Regions from separate parts of the Mesorhizobium sp. M0904 genome, predicted to be linked through region 1. Evidence: predicted binding sites of a transcription regulator. Region 1 holds the regulator's gene; each other region holds the start of a gene.
What was found. Region 1 encodes LexA, which represses DNA repair genes until DNA is damaged. Its sites were predicted from a motif close to TGTTCNNNNTGTGTTCNG; they were not measured.
Positions count from the first base shown of each region.

Region 2: the regulator LexA is predicted to act here: its motif matches at 2,666-2,683, upstream of NKH80_RS09395 (helicase-related protein).
Region 3: the regulator LexA is predicted to act here: its motif matches at 2,692-2,709, upstream of NKH80_RS22545 (metallopeptidase family protein).
Region 4: the regulator LexA is predicted to act here: its motif matches at 1,888-1,905, upstream of NKH80_RS13960 (DNA recombination protein RmuC).

Region 1 covers NZ_JAMYOC010000008.1:195,996-200,207, reverse strand. The annotation lists gene NKH80_RS11325 (ComEC/Rec2 family competence protein) at 1-1,739, shown strand, start outside; gene lexA (transcriptional repressor LexA) at 1,733-2,467, opposite strand; gene kynU (kynureninase) at 2,924-4,171, shown strand.
Region 2 covers NZ_JAMYOC010000007.1:41,013-45,224, reverse strand. The annotation lists gene NKH80_RS09395 (helicase-related protein) at 1-2,498, opposite strand, end outside; gene NKH80_RS09390 (TetR/AcrR family transcriptional regulator) at 3,201-3,932, opposite strand; gene NKH80_RS09385 (FAD-dependent oxidoreductase) at 3,919-4,212, shown strand, end outside.
Region 3 covers NZ_JAMYOC010000022.1:71,440-75,651, forward strand. The annotation lists gene NKH80_RS22530 (DUF4153 domain-containing protein) at 1-438, opposite strand, end outside; gene NKH80_RS22535 (HpcH/HpaI aldolase/citrate lyase family protein) at 720-1,598, shown strand; gene NKH80_RS22540 (DUF1737 domain-containing protein) at 1,627-1,833, shown strand; gene NKH80_RS22545 (metallopeptidase family protein) at 2,128-2,550, opposite strand; gene NKH80_RS22550 (DUF3800 domain-containing protein) at 2,784-3,536, shown strand; gene NKH80_RS22555 (ImuA family protein) at 3,708-4,212, shown strand, end outside.
Region 4 covers NZ_JAMYOC010000011.1:143,840-148,051, forward strand. The annotation lists gene NKH80_RS13945 (GNAT family N-acetyltransferase) at 1-361, opposite strand, end outside; gene fmt (methionyl-tRNA formyltransferase) at 358-1,287, opposite strand; gene def (peptide deformylase) at 1,304-1,834, opposite strand; gene NKH80_RS13960 (DNA recombination protein RmuC) at 1,938-3,200, shown strand; gene NKH80_RS13965 (GFA family protein) at 3,240-3,644, opposite strand; gene NKH80_RS13970 (cation diffusion facilitator family transporter) at 3,724-4,212, opposite strand, start outside.

The DNA of each region.
Region 1 (4,212 bases):
CCGGCCCGGTGCGGCCCGACAGCTATGATTTCTCCTTCGACAGCTATTTCGCCGGTATCGGCGGCAGCGGCTTTTTTCTCGGCAATCCGAAAGTCGTGTCGTCGAGCAGCATGCCGCTTGCCGCGCGGCTTTCTTCCGCGATCGAAGACGCGCGCGAATCCATCGCCGACCATATCCGCAGCCGCATCGGCGGCGCCGAGGGCGAGATTGCTGCTGCGCTGATCGTCGGCGTGCGCGCAGGCATTCCCGAGGAGATCAACGAAGCGATGCGGCGTACAGGCATTTATCACATCATCTCTATCTCGGGGCTGCATATGGCGTTGGTCGCCGGCACCATCATGGCGCTGCTACGCGGCGCCTTTGCGCTGTTTCCCGATTTCTCATCGCGACGGCCGGTCAAGAAATATGCCGCGGCCGCCGCGCTTTTTTCGATTGCGGCCTACCTCGTCTTTTCCGGCATTGTGGTAGCGGCCGAACGCAGCTTCATCATGCTGGCGGTGATGCTTATCGCCGTGCTGTTCGACCGGGCCGCGCTCACCATGCGCAACCTGGCGATCTCGGCCATCGCGGTCATTCTGGTGTCGCCACACGAGGTGGTCGGTCCGAGCTTCCAGATGTCCTTCGCCGCGACGGCGGCCCTTGTCGGCGCCTATGCCGGCTGGTCCGACTACCGCGCCGGCAGGGCCACCACGCCGCCGCCGCGGCGGTCGCCGCTACGCCTCGCCACGCGAAAGGTCCTGCTGGGCATGGGCGGCCTGGCGATGACCTCGATCATTGCAGGGAGCGCCACGGCGCTTTTCGCCCTATGGCATTTCCAGCGCGTGGCGCCGCTCAGCCTGTTCGCCAATCTGGCCATCATGCCCATCGTCTCACTGGTCGTCATGCCCTTCGCCGTGCTCAGCGCGCTGGCGATGCCGTTCGGCGCGGATGGGCCTTTCCTATACGTGATGGGCAAAGGGCTGACGGCGATGATCGCCCTGTCCGGGTGGATCTCCGAGCGCTCGCCAATCGATGCGGTGGGGCTGATTTCGCTGAGATCCGTCCTTTTGGTGACGATCGCCCTCGTCGTTGCCAGCATGGCGACGACCTGGTTGCGGCTCGCGGCAATTCCTTTTGCGCTCGCCGGCTTGCTAACGACAACCCAGACGCGCGTACCCGACGTATTGATCTCGGAGGACGCACGGCTGGTCGCGCTGCCGATCGGCAGCGGTGAGCTCGCGGTCAACCGGGCACGCCCGAATGAGTTCACCATCGACAACTGGAAACGCGCGCTCACATCAGAGGCTATCGTCGCGCCGGAAACACCTGGAAAGAACGATCCGCAATTCGACATTGCCGATCCGGCCGACCTACCGCCGGGCATGCCGTTCATTTGCACGGACGGTCTCTGCCTCGCCAGGCATCCATCCGGCGCGATCATTGCGCAAGCCAAGGACCGCGATACCGCACGGCCAGCCTGCGCCTTCGCCAGCTTGATCGTCATCGACGACGCCACCGCCCATAATCCCTGCTACTACGACCGGCTGGTCCTCGTCGTCACCAAACGGCAACTGGCGCGCGCGGGAAGTGCGGCCGTCTATTTCGATCCACAAGCGGCAACACGCGCCGAAATCCGCTTCGCCGTCGAAAAATCATACCGGCCCTGGCACGTGCAGCGGAAATTTTCACGCGCGGCGCGCGGCCTGCCGCCATACCGGGCCGACAATCCAAAAGCCGGCACCAAGGGCGCAACTCAGTAGCGGCGGATCAGCCCAACGAGCTTGCCCTGCACCTTGACCCTGTCTGGTCCAAAGATGCGCGTCTCGTAGGCCGGATTGGCGGCCTCCAGGGCGATCGAGGCGCCCTTGCGGCGGAACCGCTTCAGCGTCGCTTCCTCCTCGTCGACCAGGGCCACCACGATCTCACCGGGGCTCGCCGTATCGGCGTTGCGGATGATCACCGTGTCGCCGTCGAAAATGCCAGCCTCGATCATCGAATCGCCTTTGACCTCGAGCGCATAATGCTCGCCGCCCATGATCATATCCGGCGGCACCGAAATCGAATGCGTCTGGTGCTGGATAGCATCGATCGGCACACCAGCGGCGATGCGGCCCATTACCGGGATCGAAACGGCGGCGACGACATCGTCGTCATTGCCGGCTGCAGGGACGCGCGACGATGTCGGCTTTCCCTGCCGAGGGGCACCTTGCCCAAGACTGCCCTGGATGACACTCGGCGAGAACTTGCGTGCCGCATTGAGGCCGGGGGCGATCGAGTCAGGCAGGCGTAGCACCTCCAGTGCACGGGCCCGGTTGGGCAAACGGCGAATGAAGCCGCGCTCCTCCAGCGCCGTAATCAGTCGGTGGATTCCGGATTTGGAAGCCAGGTCGAGCGCTTCCTTCATCTCGTCGAAGGAAGGTGGGATACCGCTTTCCTTCAACCTTTCGTGGATGAACATAAGCAGTTCGTGTTGTTTGCGTGTCAGCATAGCGACCCCCAACAGAATCAGAAAACAAACCCAGAACAGACACTATCTGTTCCAGTTGTGTTCCGCAACTGTTTAAAGTTTAATGAATGCGTTAAGGCTCGGGAAACAAACGACGTCCCCTACCGGCGTACCGTATTTTCGCCGCCGCGAGCCTCATCGCCTTGATTCTGCTTTCGTTTGCGCCGTTCTCGCCTCCTAGAAGGCGGCACTGGCATCGGCCGTCGGTCGGCAAAGGGCACGGAAGTGAACCCCTATCGACTGTGCGGTTTGGTCAATGCGCCGTGAACGAAACGAACTCAAAACGCCAACCTCGGGCTAACTCCAGGTTTCCACCGCCTGGTCAGGCTGCTTCTCGCCGGTGGAGCCTTGCTACGCGCAACCAGGTAATGGAAGAACAGAAGAACAGTTGATGCGTGTCCGGCGTTGCGTTGGATTTTTTGGGGGAGCAGGCAAATCATGACGGGAATTCCCGATCTCGTGGCCGTAAAGGCGATGGATGCCGCGGATCCGCTGGGCGCGATGCGCGACCGCTTTGTCTTGCCGCAAGGAGTGATCTATCTCGACGGCAATTCGCTAGGAGCTGCTTCACGGCCCGCTTTCGATGAATTGTACAAGGCCGCGACCGAAGAATGGTCGCATGATCTCATCCGCGCATGGAACACGGCCGGCTGGTTCAACATGCCGCTTGAACTTGGCGACCAGCTCGGGCGCCTGATCGGTGCCGCGGTCGGCCAGACGGTGGTCTGCGATACGACGTCGGTCAACATCTACAAGCTGCTGCACGCCGCCATGGCCATGCGACCGGAGCGGCAGGTCATCGTCGCCGAGGGCGATAGTTTTCCGACAGAACTCTACATGGCTGAGGGTGTGGTTTCGACGCGAAAAGATGCGCTGCTGCGCCTCTCGGCGGTCGACGCGCCGACCATCGAGGAGCTGATCGACGATCGCACCGCCGTGGTGCTGGTCAACCACGTCAACTACAAATCGGGCGAACTGCGCGACATGCCGGCGCTGACGCGCAGGGCCCAGGAAGCCGGGGCGATGATCGTCTGGGATCTCTGCCACACCGCCGGCGCGATGCCAGTCGAGCTCGACAAAGCCAACGCCGATTTTGCCGTTGGCTGCACCTACAAATATCTGAATGGCGGACCGGGCGCGCCTGCCTTCATCTATGCGGCTGAGCGGCATCTTGCCGACATCCAGCAGCCGCTCACCGGCTGGTGGGGCCATGCACGGCCCTTCGCCTTCGAGCCAGGCTATGCGGCCGGCACCGGCATCCGCCGGTTTCTGTGCGGCACCCAGCCGATCCTTTCGATGCGCACGCTGAAGGGCGCGCTCGACATCTGGGACGATGTCGACATGACTGCGGTGCGCAAGAAGAGCATCGCACTGGCCGATCTGTTCATCGAGCTTGTCGAGGCAAAGTGCGGCACTTACGACCTCACGCTCGAAAGCACGCGCGATGGAGAAAAACGCGGCAGCCAGATTTCATTCATGCATGAGCATGGCTATCAGATCATGCGCGCGCTGATCGAACGTGGCGTGATCGGCGATTTTCGCGCGCCATCGACCATGCGCTTCGGCTTCACCCCGCTCTATGTCGGCTATGCCGATGTTTGGCAGGCCGTCGAAGTGCTTGAGGAGATCCTGCGCACCGGTGCGTGGAAGGATGCGCGCTTCGCCATCAAGGCGGCTGTCACTTGAGATTGATGCGAGAGCTGGAATCGTGAGGCTGGCGACGACGC
Region 2 (4,212 bases), on a different contig from region 1:
GCATTGTCCTGTGCTTCGAGCCGCGCCTTGACCTCGGCCGCCGGTTTGGCATCGGCGCGATAGCCGAGCCCCTTCAGGATTTCTTCCATGTCGTCGGCGGTCGCGCCGAGGATCGACATCATCGGCGGCGTCACCATGAAGGACTGGCCGTCATAGGCGCCGTCGGGGCGAGGCCCGAGGCCCGGCTTCCAGTTGGTCGCCGGCCGGATCAGGTCGGCCAGCCGCTCGAGAATATCGACGCGTACAGCACGCCTGCCAAGATTGCGGTAGCCGGCAAGCTTGTAGAAGGTCTTGTCGAAGGTCGGATCGATGACCACCGAGGTGCGGCCGGAGGCCAGTGCGTGAACGACATCGCCGAAGCCGGGCTTGTCCTTGCCGTCGTTTCTCAGCGCCCACAGCAGCGTGATCAACCCGGCCGGCGCCGGCTTGATCAGCGCCGGCACAAAGACATGGTAGGCGCCGAAGCGCACGCCGAGGCGGCGAAGCGCCGCGCGGCCTTCCTGGTCGAGCGACTTCATCTCGTCGGCGATGTCGCGACGGTTGATGAGGCCGAAATGCTCGACAAGCTGGAAAGCGATGCCGCGGCCGATGCCGGTGATCTGCTCGGCATTCTTGAGGTCGACCAGAGGCTTCAGCAGGGATTCGATCTGGAAATTGACGAAGCGCTCGGCGCGCGCCGCAACCTTGTCGCGGGCCGGACCGGTGAGCTGCTCGTCGGCCAGCAGGACGAGACGCGGCTTCAAAGCGTCTTCGCCAGCGACCAGCGTGCCGATCGGCGCGCCGATCCAGCGCAGCGTGCCATCCGAACCCAGGGCGATATCGCCATTGGCAGAGGCGCCGAAGCGCTCGGCCCGCGCCTCGAACTCGGCGGCAAGCGCCTTCTGCGCCGCCGCCCGCACCGCCTTGGCGTCCTCGCCGCCGGCGCTCTGGTCGGCGGTAAAGCGGAAACCCTGCAGCTCGCCGACATGATGGCCTTCGACGAGGACGGTTCCGGTTGGGCTGATTTCGGCTTCAGGCATCGTGTTTTCTCTAAGGCGCCGCATGAGGACGGAAGTCCTGCGGTCTACAAAACGTTTCGTCAACCGCTCATGCAGCGCATCCGACAATCTGTCTTCGATTTCGCGCGTCTTTTCCTGCCAGTGTGCCCGATCGGCCAGCCAGCCGGGCCGGTTGGAAACGAAGGTCCATGTGCGGATCTGGGCAATCCTGTGCGACAGCGTGTCGATGTCGCCTTCGGTGGTGTCGGCACGGCGCACCTGCTCGGCCATGTAGTTCTCGTCGACATGGCCATGCCTGGCAAGGTCCATGTAGATGGAGGCGATCAAGTCGGCGTGCTGGGCCGGCGCGATCTTCCTGTAGTCGGGCAGCGCGCAGGCTTCCCACAGCAGCGCCACGCGTCTGGCATCGGTGGTGAGTGCCCGGACGTCCTCGTCGCGCGACAGATGCTCGAGCGCCTGCGCGTCCACGGCCGGCAGCGCGCGCGTCAGGCCTTCGACCGGGGCGTTGGTCTCGATCGAGCGCTTCAGCGCATCGAGGTTGGCGAAATCGAAATGCGCGGTGCGCCACTGCAGCACTTTCACCGGGTCGAAATCATGCGCCTCGATCTTCTTGACCAGTTCCTCATCCAGCGGATCGACCTGGCCGGTGACGCCGAAGGTGCCGTCGCGCAAATGCCGGCCGGCGCGGCCGGCAATCTGGCCGAGTTCGGCTGCCGTCAGGTTGCGGTACTGGTAGCCGTCGAATTTGCGGTTCTGGGCGAAGGCGACGTGGTCGAGGTCGAGGTTGAGGCCCATGCCGATGGCGTCGGTGGCGACGAGGTAGTCGACGTCACCCGACTGGAACAGCGCCACCTGGGCGTTGCGGGTGCGCGGGCTGAGTGCGCCGAGCACGACGGCGGCACCGCCTTGCTGGCGGCGGATCAGCTCGGCAATGGCATAGACCTCGTCGGCCGAGAAGGCGACGATCGCGGTGCGCCGCGGCAGGCGCGTCAGCTTCTTCGAGCCGGCATAAGCAAGATGCGACAGCCGTGGCCGGGTCACCACCGACACGCCCCGCAGCAGGCGCTGCAGGATGCCGTGCATGGTGGCCGCGCCAAGCAGCAGCGTCTCCTGGCGGCCGCGCAGATGCAGGATGCGATCGGTAAAGATGTGGCCGCGTTCGAGATCGCCGGCGAGCTGGACCTCGTCGATGGCAACGAAGGCGGCGTCGGTCTCGCGCGGCATCGCTTCCACCGTGCAGACCGAGTATTTCGCGCCAGCCGGCTGGATCTTTTCCTCGCCGGTGATGAGCGCAACCTTATGGGCGCCGACCTTCTCGCAGACGCGCGCATAGACCTCGCGGGCAAGCAGCCTGAGCGGCAGGCCGATGACGCCGCTTTCATGCGCCACCATGCGTTCGATGGCGAGATGGGTCTTGCCGGTGTTGGTTGGGCCGAGCACGGCCGTCACGTCTCGGCCGGTCAGGATCAGCGGTTCAGTGTGTTTCGGATGGATGTTCATCGGCCTGGAAATAAGGCTCTCCGCCTCGCCTTGTCGGGAGCGCGCCCATATTGGCCGCGTATGACAGGCGACACATAGGGATTTCGGGCGCGAAGCGAAAGCGGAATGTGCCGAGGGCAGGCCGATTGGTCGCTTCCAAGCCAGAAAATCTGTTCCCGATTAACAGTTGGAACGAGTCTGGAACGAATCAGCGACGAATCACTGACTCTCGCCGATTCAGGGTTTGTTCACGGCTACATCTGGGTTTTCTGCCTGCGTACCTCACCACATGCTGAATCACGGAAACTGGCCCGATTCATGCAGGCGGCATCCAGGCGAGCACCACGGTTAACCTTTGCCGGTGAATGGTCGTGGCTGGCCAATCTGCTTCGCACAACGTTATGAAATTATTGATGTTTCCTAACGCGCTTTAATCATTTCGAGGGGTGTTTTCAGCTCTCGCCGTTAACGTTCCGCTCAAAGCCGGAACGAATCGGCGACGAATCAGAGATGGCCGAAGTTTCTTGCTTTGTTCACCGCAGCATGTTGTGTTGTGAACAGCTTTTCCACCGAGAATCCACATGCGGCCGGGCGGTTTTTGCACAGGCTGCGCAGCGGCCATTAACCTTTGCGTGCTGGTTCGGCACACGCCGGCGTCATGGCCAATCGATCGGCGCACTTGCCGCATGAGGCTCAGACTCGGCCTCACGCTGAACGGCTTGTTCAAGGCACGTCCTCTCCGACGGCATAACGCTGCAATGTAGGGCCGACGGTCTGGATGATTTCGTCGTGAGACAGGGCGACGACCGGCGGGAGCCGCAGCAGGTACCGGCACATCGCTAAACCCAGCAACTGGCTGGAAATGAGCCCGGCCCGCCGGCCCGCATCGGCGGGATCAGCGACCACCGCAACCAGTGGCCTCACCTGGTTGGCAAATACGTCGCGCAACTTTTCGGCGGCAAATTCGTTCGACGTCGCCGAACGCAGCAGGATTGCCATGCCGGTACCGTTGGCCGGATCTTCCCAAATTTCGATAAATTGCTTGATCAGTGTCTTGCCGATGGCGGTTCGGTCGATCACCTGTAGGGCCGGCAATTTCAGGTCGACGACCGCCGCCCTGGCGAATAGCTCGTCCTTGCTGCGGAAATAGCGGATCACCATGGCCGGATCGATCGAGGCATGGGCGGCGACGTCGCGGATGGAGGCGCCGTCATAGCCGTGCTTGGCGAACAGCAGCCTCGCGGCTTCGAGGATCTGGGCGCGGGTGCGGTCCGACTTGCTGGTTTTCTTCTGCTGATTCTCGCTCATGAAATCCATATGCCAACGGCTGTTGACAAATGCAATGGCTTCGGATAGAAAGTCAACATGTGTTGATAAATGGAGAGAGAAAATGTTGCCAGATAAAACGGAAGTCCTGATTATTGGCGCAGGCCCGACCGGCTTGGCGCTGTCCATCGTGCTGCACCAGGCCGGGATCGACCATGTTCTGATCGACAGGCTTGGGGAGGGCCTTCAGACCTCGCGGGCCGGCGTCATCCACGCTCAGACGCTGGAAGCGTTGGAGCCGCTGGGCGTCACGCAGCGGCTGAGCGAACTTGCCCTGAAGCTGCAGAATTTTGCCATCCGAGATCGCAGCCGGGCACTGCTCAAGCTCGATTTCGGAAAGCTTCCGTCGAGGCATCCCTATCTGATGATGCTGCCTCAGAATCTCACCGAGCAGGTGTTTGCCGAGCGG
Region 3 (4,212 bases), on a different contig from region 1:
GCGCATGCGTCGTCGGCCAAGCCGCCGCGCCGCCTTGCGCCAGCGGAAGAAATCGCGGATGAACCGAAAAGGCGCTGCGAGCAGGAAGGTCAAAAGCTGGCCGGCAACGCGGGCAAGCCCGTGTCGCAATCGCCCTCCCAGCGAAAGCACGAAGACGGCCATCGCCGCCAGCGCAATGGAGACGGACAGTGCGCTGACATTTTCCACAAGCGGCAGCAGCCCCACAAGCAGCGCAACCGGCTTGAACAAGAACTTGCCATCGTTGAAGACGCCGAGAGGACGGAGAGCCATGCTCGCCGCGGCAATCGCAACGCCGAACAGGAAAAGCGTGATGCCCGCCGGTTGGCCATAGAAGAAGAAATCGGCCAACGCGACGAGCAGGACGGCAACGCCGAAGCGGCTGCAATAGCTCGGCGCCGCCGAGAGGAATACTGTCATGATCGGGCTTTCTCGGCGGCTTTGATGCGGCCGGTGGGCAGGGATTTGCGGACGAAAGGGAGGAGGGTTGCCAAAGTCTGGGGCGGATCGACGAGCCACCAGCTTTCGCGGCGAAGCCGGTACGGCACGGACCAACGGGAGTTCGTTTGCTCTTGCATGCCGCCCTTGTCGCATTCTGCCGGGTGGCAAGCGGGGCGCAGACGAGGAGATTTTCCGAAATTACGTGCAGTTTTTATGCACGGCTTGCCTCGGCTGGCTGCAGGCGGCATAGATCGAACATGATCACCGAAAGCTACCGCCCGCGCCGCTCGGTGCTTTACGTTCCGGCCTCGAACGACAAGGCGCTGGCCAAGATTCCGCCGCTGACCTGCGATGCCGTCGTCATCGATCTCGAGGACGCCGTCGCCCCGGTCGACAAGCTTTCCGCGCGCGAAAAACTGGCGGCGATTTTCGCCGGCCGTTCCAACCGGCGCTGCGAAATGGTGGTGCGCATCAATGCGCTGTCGAGCGAATGGGGCGCCGACGATCTGCTGGCCGCGGCAAAATGCACGCCCGACGCCATCCTGCTGTCCAAGGTCGACACTCCGCGCGACATCCTCGAGGCCGGCGACGTGCTAGACGACAATTTTATCGCGGACGAGGTCAAATTATGGGCGATGATCGAGACGCCCAAGGCGCTGCTCAATATCGGGCCGATTGCCGAGCTCGGCCGCGACCCGGCCTCGCGCCTGGTTTGTTTCGTTGCCGGAACGAACGACCTGGTCAAAGACACCGGCATTCTCGCCACGCCCGATCGGCGCTATCTCGTGCCATGGCTGATGCAAATGGTGCTCGCGGCGCGTGCCGGCGGCCTCGACCTGCTCGATGGCGTCTTCAATGATTTTCGCGATATGGACGGGTTTGCGCGCGAGTGCACGGAAGCGGCCGCCATGGGTTTTGACGGCAAGTCGCTGATCCATCCGGCTCAGATCGAAGCCGCGAACCGCGCCTTTGCACCGTCGCCCGAAGCAATAGCCGAAGCGCGCGCGGTCAAGGATGCCTTCGCGCTCGCCCAAAATACCGGTAGGGCGGTAGTTGCGCTGAACGGCAAGATGGTCGAGCGGCTGCATCTGGCGCAGGCCGAAAAACTGCTGGCGAAGGCCGCCGCTGTTCGCGCATGACTAACGCAACTGACGACAGGATTGAAGAATGAAACTCTACCGTTTTCTGTCCGGTCCGGACGATTCCAGCTTCTGCCACAAGGTGACGGCGGCGTTGAACAAGGGCTGGCACCTGTTCGGCTCGCCGACCTATGCCTATGACCAGGAAGCCAAGACCATGCGCTGCGGCCAGGCCGTGGTGAAGGACATCGAGGGCCAGGAATACGGCCCCGACACCAAGCTCAGCGATTGGTAGGGAGGTTCGCTGAAGCGCTCGTCCTTCGTCATCCTAGGGCGTAGCAGTCGCGAAGCGACGTCGCGGAGTACCCTAGGATCCATGCCGTTACCTCTGCCGAAGGGCACGGCGGATCAGGATTAGTCTAGTGTGATCTACCACCGATCGGGATAGCCCCGTTACCCAGAACGGGATGATGAGCGTTCGGTTCTGCACCGCCGGCGCACTGCATCACTATCACGGCATGGATCCTGGGGTCTGCGCCGCGTCGCTTCGCTCCTTGCTCCGCCCCAGGATGACGAGGAGCGGGGTCGCTCACTCCGCTGCCTCTTCGATCTTCTCCATATCGTCGTCCGACAGGCCGAAATGGTGGCCGATCTCGTGGATCAGCACATGGGTGACGATGTCGCCCAGCGTTTCCTCGTTCTCGGCCCAGTAGTCGAGGATGGCGCGACGATAGAGGGTGATGCGGTTCGGCCCCTCGCCGGTCTGCGGATTCCAGCGCTCGGCGATGCCGCGCCCCTCGAACAGGCCGAGCAGGTCGAAGGGCGTTTCCAGCGAAAGGTCGTCCATGATCTCGTCGGTCGGGAATTCGGCGATCTGAATGACGATCTCGCCGGTCAACTTGCGAAAGTCCTCCGGCAGATGGGCATAGGCCTCCAGCGCCAGGAGCTCGATTTCCTCCATCGTTGGCGAAAGCTGGTCGTGCCAGATGCGTGTTTGGTAGATGCGAGCCATGCTTTGTCCTTTGATCCCGGCATATAGGCTTTCAGGCCGAACTCGGCAAATGGTCGGGCTGCCGCCTTTGCCCCAGGATCATAAGCAGGAATAAATTCAGCGTGTCGTAATTCGCGTACGCACTGAGGAGGTGGTACCGTGCTGAACAAATTTCGAGCCGATGAGTCGACGGAAATGGTGGAAGGCGCGTCCTAGAGTTCCGCGACACCTTTCTTGCCCCTCGGGAAGGTTTGGTGGTCGTGATTGAGGTCTACCTAGACGAATCTGGCACTGACCATGACTCGCAAATTCTTTCCGTATCCGCCGTTTGGGCTTCAAAAGAAGACTGGCAGATCTGGACCCTCGAGTGGATCGTGGCGAAGGCGCCGATAAAAATTCACCACTCGGTCGATTGCCATAACAGGCATGGGGAGTACGAAGGGTGGACCCGTGAAGAGCGAGATAGACACGTCAAGCGCATCCTGCCGGTAGTCAAAAACCACTACATTCGGGGCATTATCGCCGCCGTCGACAGGCGGAAACTGAGCGAGGTCTTGGCTCACAAACATAGCTTAGCCATCAAGCCGGAAGACATGGTACGCGGCTGGTACTACATCTGCCTGCAATGGGCCCTTCGCAGCACGTGGGAGAAACTCGCATCGGAAGGCCACGATAACATCGCATTCGTCCATGAAGCCAACCAGTACAGCGCGGCGGCGACTGAGGCGTTCCAGCAAGTCCAGCGGCATTTTCCGGGAAAATCGGCGACTTTCAATTTCGGCTCAAAAACTAGGCACCCACCGCTTCAATGCGCAGACGTATTGGCATATGAGGGGAACCATCAAATGAGGAATTTTCGCGGTCCCCTACGAAAAACCCTCCAAGCTATCGACCCTAGCTTCAGCCGCTTTAGCTTTCGCAAATATGACGATGAAGAAGTCGATCAAATCGCCGACTTTACCGCCCAATATTTGAGACGCGTCGCTTCAGAATTGGCTTCAGGCTAGAGTCAAAAGCCGCCCCCTTTTTATCAACCCCAGGCTCCCGAGCGGTTTCCTTGAAAAGCTCGGATTGCTCTTTCTGGGAATAAATTCCCCATGACTCCGCTTGACTCTTCGGGCGGCCTCTGGAATCTATAGGAACATAACGGGAACAATTGTGAGTGGAAGCTGACCGTCATGGCGACAAGCGCCGTGGCGCGGGAGACTGTTTTTGCCCTGCGCCGCCAGATCGCGAAGATCGAAGGGACCTTGCCCGAGCGCCTGGAGGCGCCGGCCAGTTCGTCGTTTGACGCGGATGTCCCTCGTCAGAGTCTGACACCCTCTCGGCATCCGACACCCGCTCGGAATCTGACCATTGTCCGGCGCGGCCTCGCCGTGGCGCCGCCCGATGCGTTTTTGCGCACCGGCGCCGAGCGCCTCGATGCTGCGCTGAGCGGCGGCCTGCCGAAGGCGGCGGTGAGCGAGTTTCATGGCGCCGCGACCCGCGATGCCGGGGTCGTTGCCGGTTTTGCCTTGTCGCTCGTCAGCCTGATCCTAAGCCAGGGGCCGCGATTGCCGGTGCTGTGGATCGGCACATCAGAGGTTTTCCGCGAGGCCGGCTTTCCCTATGCCAGGGGGCTTCACGCCTTCTTCGGCATCGAGCCGGAGCAATTGCTGTTTTCCGAGGCGCCAAGGCTGCTCG
Region 4 (4,212 bases), on a different contig from region 1:
AGTAAGCGGGATCGCCGAGCACCACGGCGAGCGTCTCGCCAGCAGCCTTCAGGCGGATATGCGCCTCGCGGACCAGCGCACCGCCGATGCCGGTGCCGTGGAACGACGGCTCGACCGCCAAAGGAGCCAAAGCCACCGCCGGGAAGCTCTTGCCGCCATTCTGCACGAAAAGCCGTGAAAACAGGATATGCCCGACCACTTGCCCGTCTTCGTCCGCCACCAGTTCGACGACGGCATCACCGCCGGTGACCAGCGCGTCGACCAGTCCGGCCTCCGTCTGCTGGCCGAATGCGTGTTCTTCGACTAGGCGGATCGCCTCGCGGTCCCGCGGCGTCGCCGCGCGTATGGACATCATGCTCATGACAATTTCATTCCTTTTTCGAGCTTGGCCCCGCGCAGAAACTCCTGCGCGGCTATGGGCCTTGCGCCCGCACGTTGAACTTCGACCAGCCTGATCGCGCCTGACCCGCAGGCGACCGTCAGCCGGTCATCGAGAATTCCTCCCGGTTCGCCGGCGCCTTGCGAGAGCGTCGAGCGAAGCAGTTTCAGCCGTTCTACACGGCCGCCGATTTCGGCCTCGCACCATGCACCGGGAAAGGGCGACAGGCCGCGAATCTGGTTGTGCACGTCGCCAGCAGGTCGCAGCCAGGCTATGCGAGTCTCCGATTTATCGATTTTCTTGGCGTAGGTCACCCCCACCTCCGCCTGTGTGGTAAATGTCAGCGTATTCCGCTCCAGCCGCTCGAGCGCTTGCACCATCAGCGCAGCACTGAGGACCATCAGCCGGTCGTGCAGATCGCCGGCCGTCATGTCGGGTCCAATGGGACATTTTTCAACCATTGCCACCGGCCCGGTGTCGAGGCCTTCGTCCATCCGCATCACCATCATGCCCGTTTCGGTATCGCCGGCCATGATGGCGCGCTGGATAGGGGCAGCGCCGCGCCAGCGCGGCAACAACGATGCGTGGCCATTGAGACAACCGAGCCGCGGCGCCTCGAGAATGGGTTTGGGCAGAAGCAGCCCGTAGGCGACGACCACGGCGACGTCGGCGCGCAAGGCGCGGAACGCCTCCTGCTCCGCCTCGCTCTTCAGCGACACCGGCGTCCGCACCTCGACGCCCAGCCGCTCCGCCTCGCGCTGCGCCGGCGACCGCGTCAGTTCGAGCCCGCGCCGGCCGCCGGCGCGCGGCGGCTGCGTATAGACGGCGGTCAACCCGTGCCCGGCCCCGGCAATCGCCCGCAGCGTCGGCACGGAGAATTCGGGCGTACCCATGAAGATGACACGCAGGGGCATTCGTCGACCCCTATCCCACCATCTTGCCCGGCGCCTTGTCCCTGGCGAGCTTTTTGAACTTCTTGACCACCATGTCGCGCTTCAGTTTTGAGATGTGGTCGATGAACAGCACGCCGTTGAGATGGTCGATCTCGTGCTGCAGGCAGGTCGCCATCAGCCCCTCGGCCTCGATCTCCTGCAGCTTGCCGTCGCGATCGAGATACTTCACCCGCACCGCGGCGGGGCGCTCGACTTCGGCATAGTAATCGGGGATCGACAGGCAGCCTTCCTCATAGACCGAACGCTGGTCGGAGCTTTCAAGGATTTCGGGATTGATGAAGACGTGCGGCGCCGGCGTCTCGTCCTCCTTGGCGAGGTCGATCACCAGCATGCGCAAGGGTTCGCCGACCTGGATCGCTGCGAGGCCGATGCCGGGCGCGTCATACATAGTGTCCAGCATGTCGCCGGCCAGTTTGCGCAAATCGCCATCGACACGCTCGACCGGTTTTGAAACCTGGCGCAGGACGGGATCGGGGAGGATGATAAGCGGCTTGATCGACATGGCGTCTCACCTAAGACCTCGCAGGAAAAGCGTCAACCGGGACGGCTTCGGGTCGTTCACGTTTTGATCTGTGCCGGCAGACCGAATCATCTATGCTGTCGGCATGAACGATCTGGCCACCATCCTGTCCGAACCTGTCGCCCGCCTCGGCGCCACCACGCTCACGCTCGGCCAAGCCCTGGGTTTCGGCGCAATGCTGTTCCTTGGACTGTTCGTGGCGCTCGTCGTTGCGCTCTGGCGATCGGCCAAGGCGCGTGCAGTGGCGGCCGCCGAAGCCGCCGACCACGCCCGTGACGCCGAGGTGCGGATGGCCGGCATCTTGGCAAGCCAGGCGGAAATGCAAGGCCGCATGGGCGCCATCGCCGAAGTGTTCGGGGCGCGCCAGGCGGAACTGACCCAGTCGATCGGCCAGCGCCTCGATGCCATGACCGGCCGCCTGGGCCAGACCATGACCGAGCAGACGAGATCGACGCATGAGAGCCTCGCCAAGCTGCAGGAACGGCTGGCGGTTATCGATATCGCGCAAGGCAATATCCAGTCGCTGGCCGGCCAGGTCGTGCAATTGCAGGCGATCCTTTCCAACAAGCAGACGCGCGGCGCCTTCGGCCAGTCGCGCATGGAGGCCATCGTCGCCGACGGATTGCCGCACGGCGCCTATGAATTCCAGGCGACCTTGTCGAATGGCAGCCGGCCCGACTGCCTGGTGAAGATGCCGAACGGCGCGCCGTCACTTGCCATCGACGCAAAGTTTCCGCTCGAGGCGTGGAATGCCATCCGTGCCGCCGAAGGCGCCGACCTGCAGAAGTCGGCAGCACAGGCTTTCCGCCGCGACATCGAGGTGCATGTCCGCGATATTTCCGAAAAATACCTGATCCAGGGCGAGACGCAGGACACCGCCTTCATGTTCGTGCCCTCGGAATCGGTGTTCGCCGAAATCCATGAGAATTTCGAGGCCGTTGTCCAAAAGGCGCATCGATCGCGGATCGTCATCGTCTCGCCATCGCTTTTGATGCTGTCGATTCAGGTCATCCAGGCAATCCTCAAGGATGCCCGCATGCGCGAGCAGGCGCACCTGATCCAGGGCGAGGTCATCCGGCTAATGGAAGACGTCTCCCGGCTCGACGAGCGGGTGCGCAAATTGCAGACGCATTTCGGTCAATCGGCCAAGGATATCGACGACATCCTGGTCTCGACATCGAAGGTGACCCGGCGCGGACAAAAGATCGAGGCGCTGGAGTTTGGCGTGCAGCCGGCGGAGGATACCGCTGGTTCGAATGGCAGCGGAGCAAAAGCGGAAAGCAGCCCGCGCGTCGCTGATTCGAAAACCGGGCAGTTGAGGCTAAGGGTCGTCGAATGCGACGATTGAGAGCTACGCCGGAACCGGAGGCTTCACCCGGATCTGGCGCTACTGCTCCTCGATGATGGTCGTGCCTTCGAATTCCGGCAGCCAATGCAGCGCCGAGCGGTGCCAGATCTGCTTTTTCGGCACCAGTTGCTCGCGTTGCCGTGCCGTGCCGACCCTGATGCCGTAAACCTTCGGTCCCTCGCCCGCCGACGTGGCGTAGAGATGCGAGCCACACTCACCGCAAAACGCCTGGGCGCGCTTGGCGCCGCTCGAACCGGTCTTGATGTAGATTTTCGGCTTGCCCTTGGTGATCCTGTAATTGTCCTGGGACGCCGGCACGGTGACGCGAAAGGCCGTTCCGGTTAGCTTCTGACAATCGATGCAGTGACAAATGGTGGTCTTTTCCGGATCGACCTCGGCCTCGTAAGTGATGGCGCCGCAATGACACCCGCCGTCGATTTTCATCTTCGTTCCTCCCGAGCTTTTGCCTGCGATCATAACCGGGACTGTCCGATGGCGCATCGATTTCCTCAAGCCATTTTCCTTAGGCCGGTTCTTGTCCGGATGCCCCCGCCAAGGCCTTGCTCCGGCGTTCCCAGGTGCCGGTGGTCTGAGGCTTGACGAACAGCCGCGTCACCTCCGGCATCTCCGCTTTCAGCCGCGTCTCGAGGCGTTCGACGCAGGTCTCTATCTCGGGCGCCGACAAGTGGTCCTCGAACTCGATGCTCAGAGCGGCGACGATCTCCTGCGGACCCATATGCAGCGTCAGCGCGCCATTCGCCCGCTGCACCGCCGGGTCCTGCTGGACGATGTCCAATACTTTCATTTGCACCTCGGGCGAAGCCGGCTCGCCGAGCAGCAGGCTTTTGCTTTCGCGCGCCAGGAAGATCGCGGTTGCGCCCAGGATCAGCGCGATGCCGATCGACGCGGCGCCGTCGAGCTTCGGCATGTCCAGCAGTTCCGCCGCCGATATCCCGGCGAAGGCGACAACGAGGCCGAGAAGTGCCGCGCTGTCCTCGAAGAGTACGGTGTA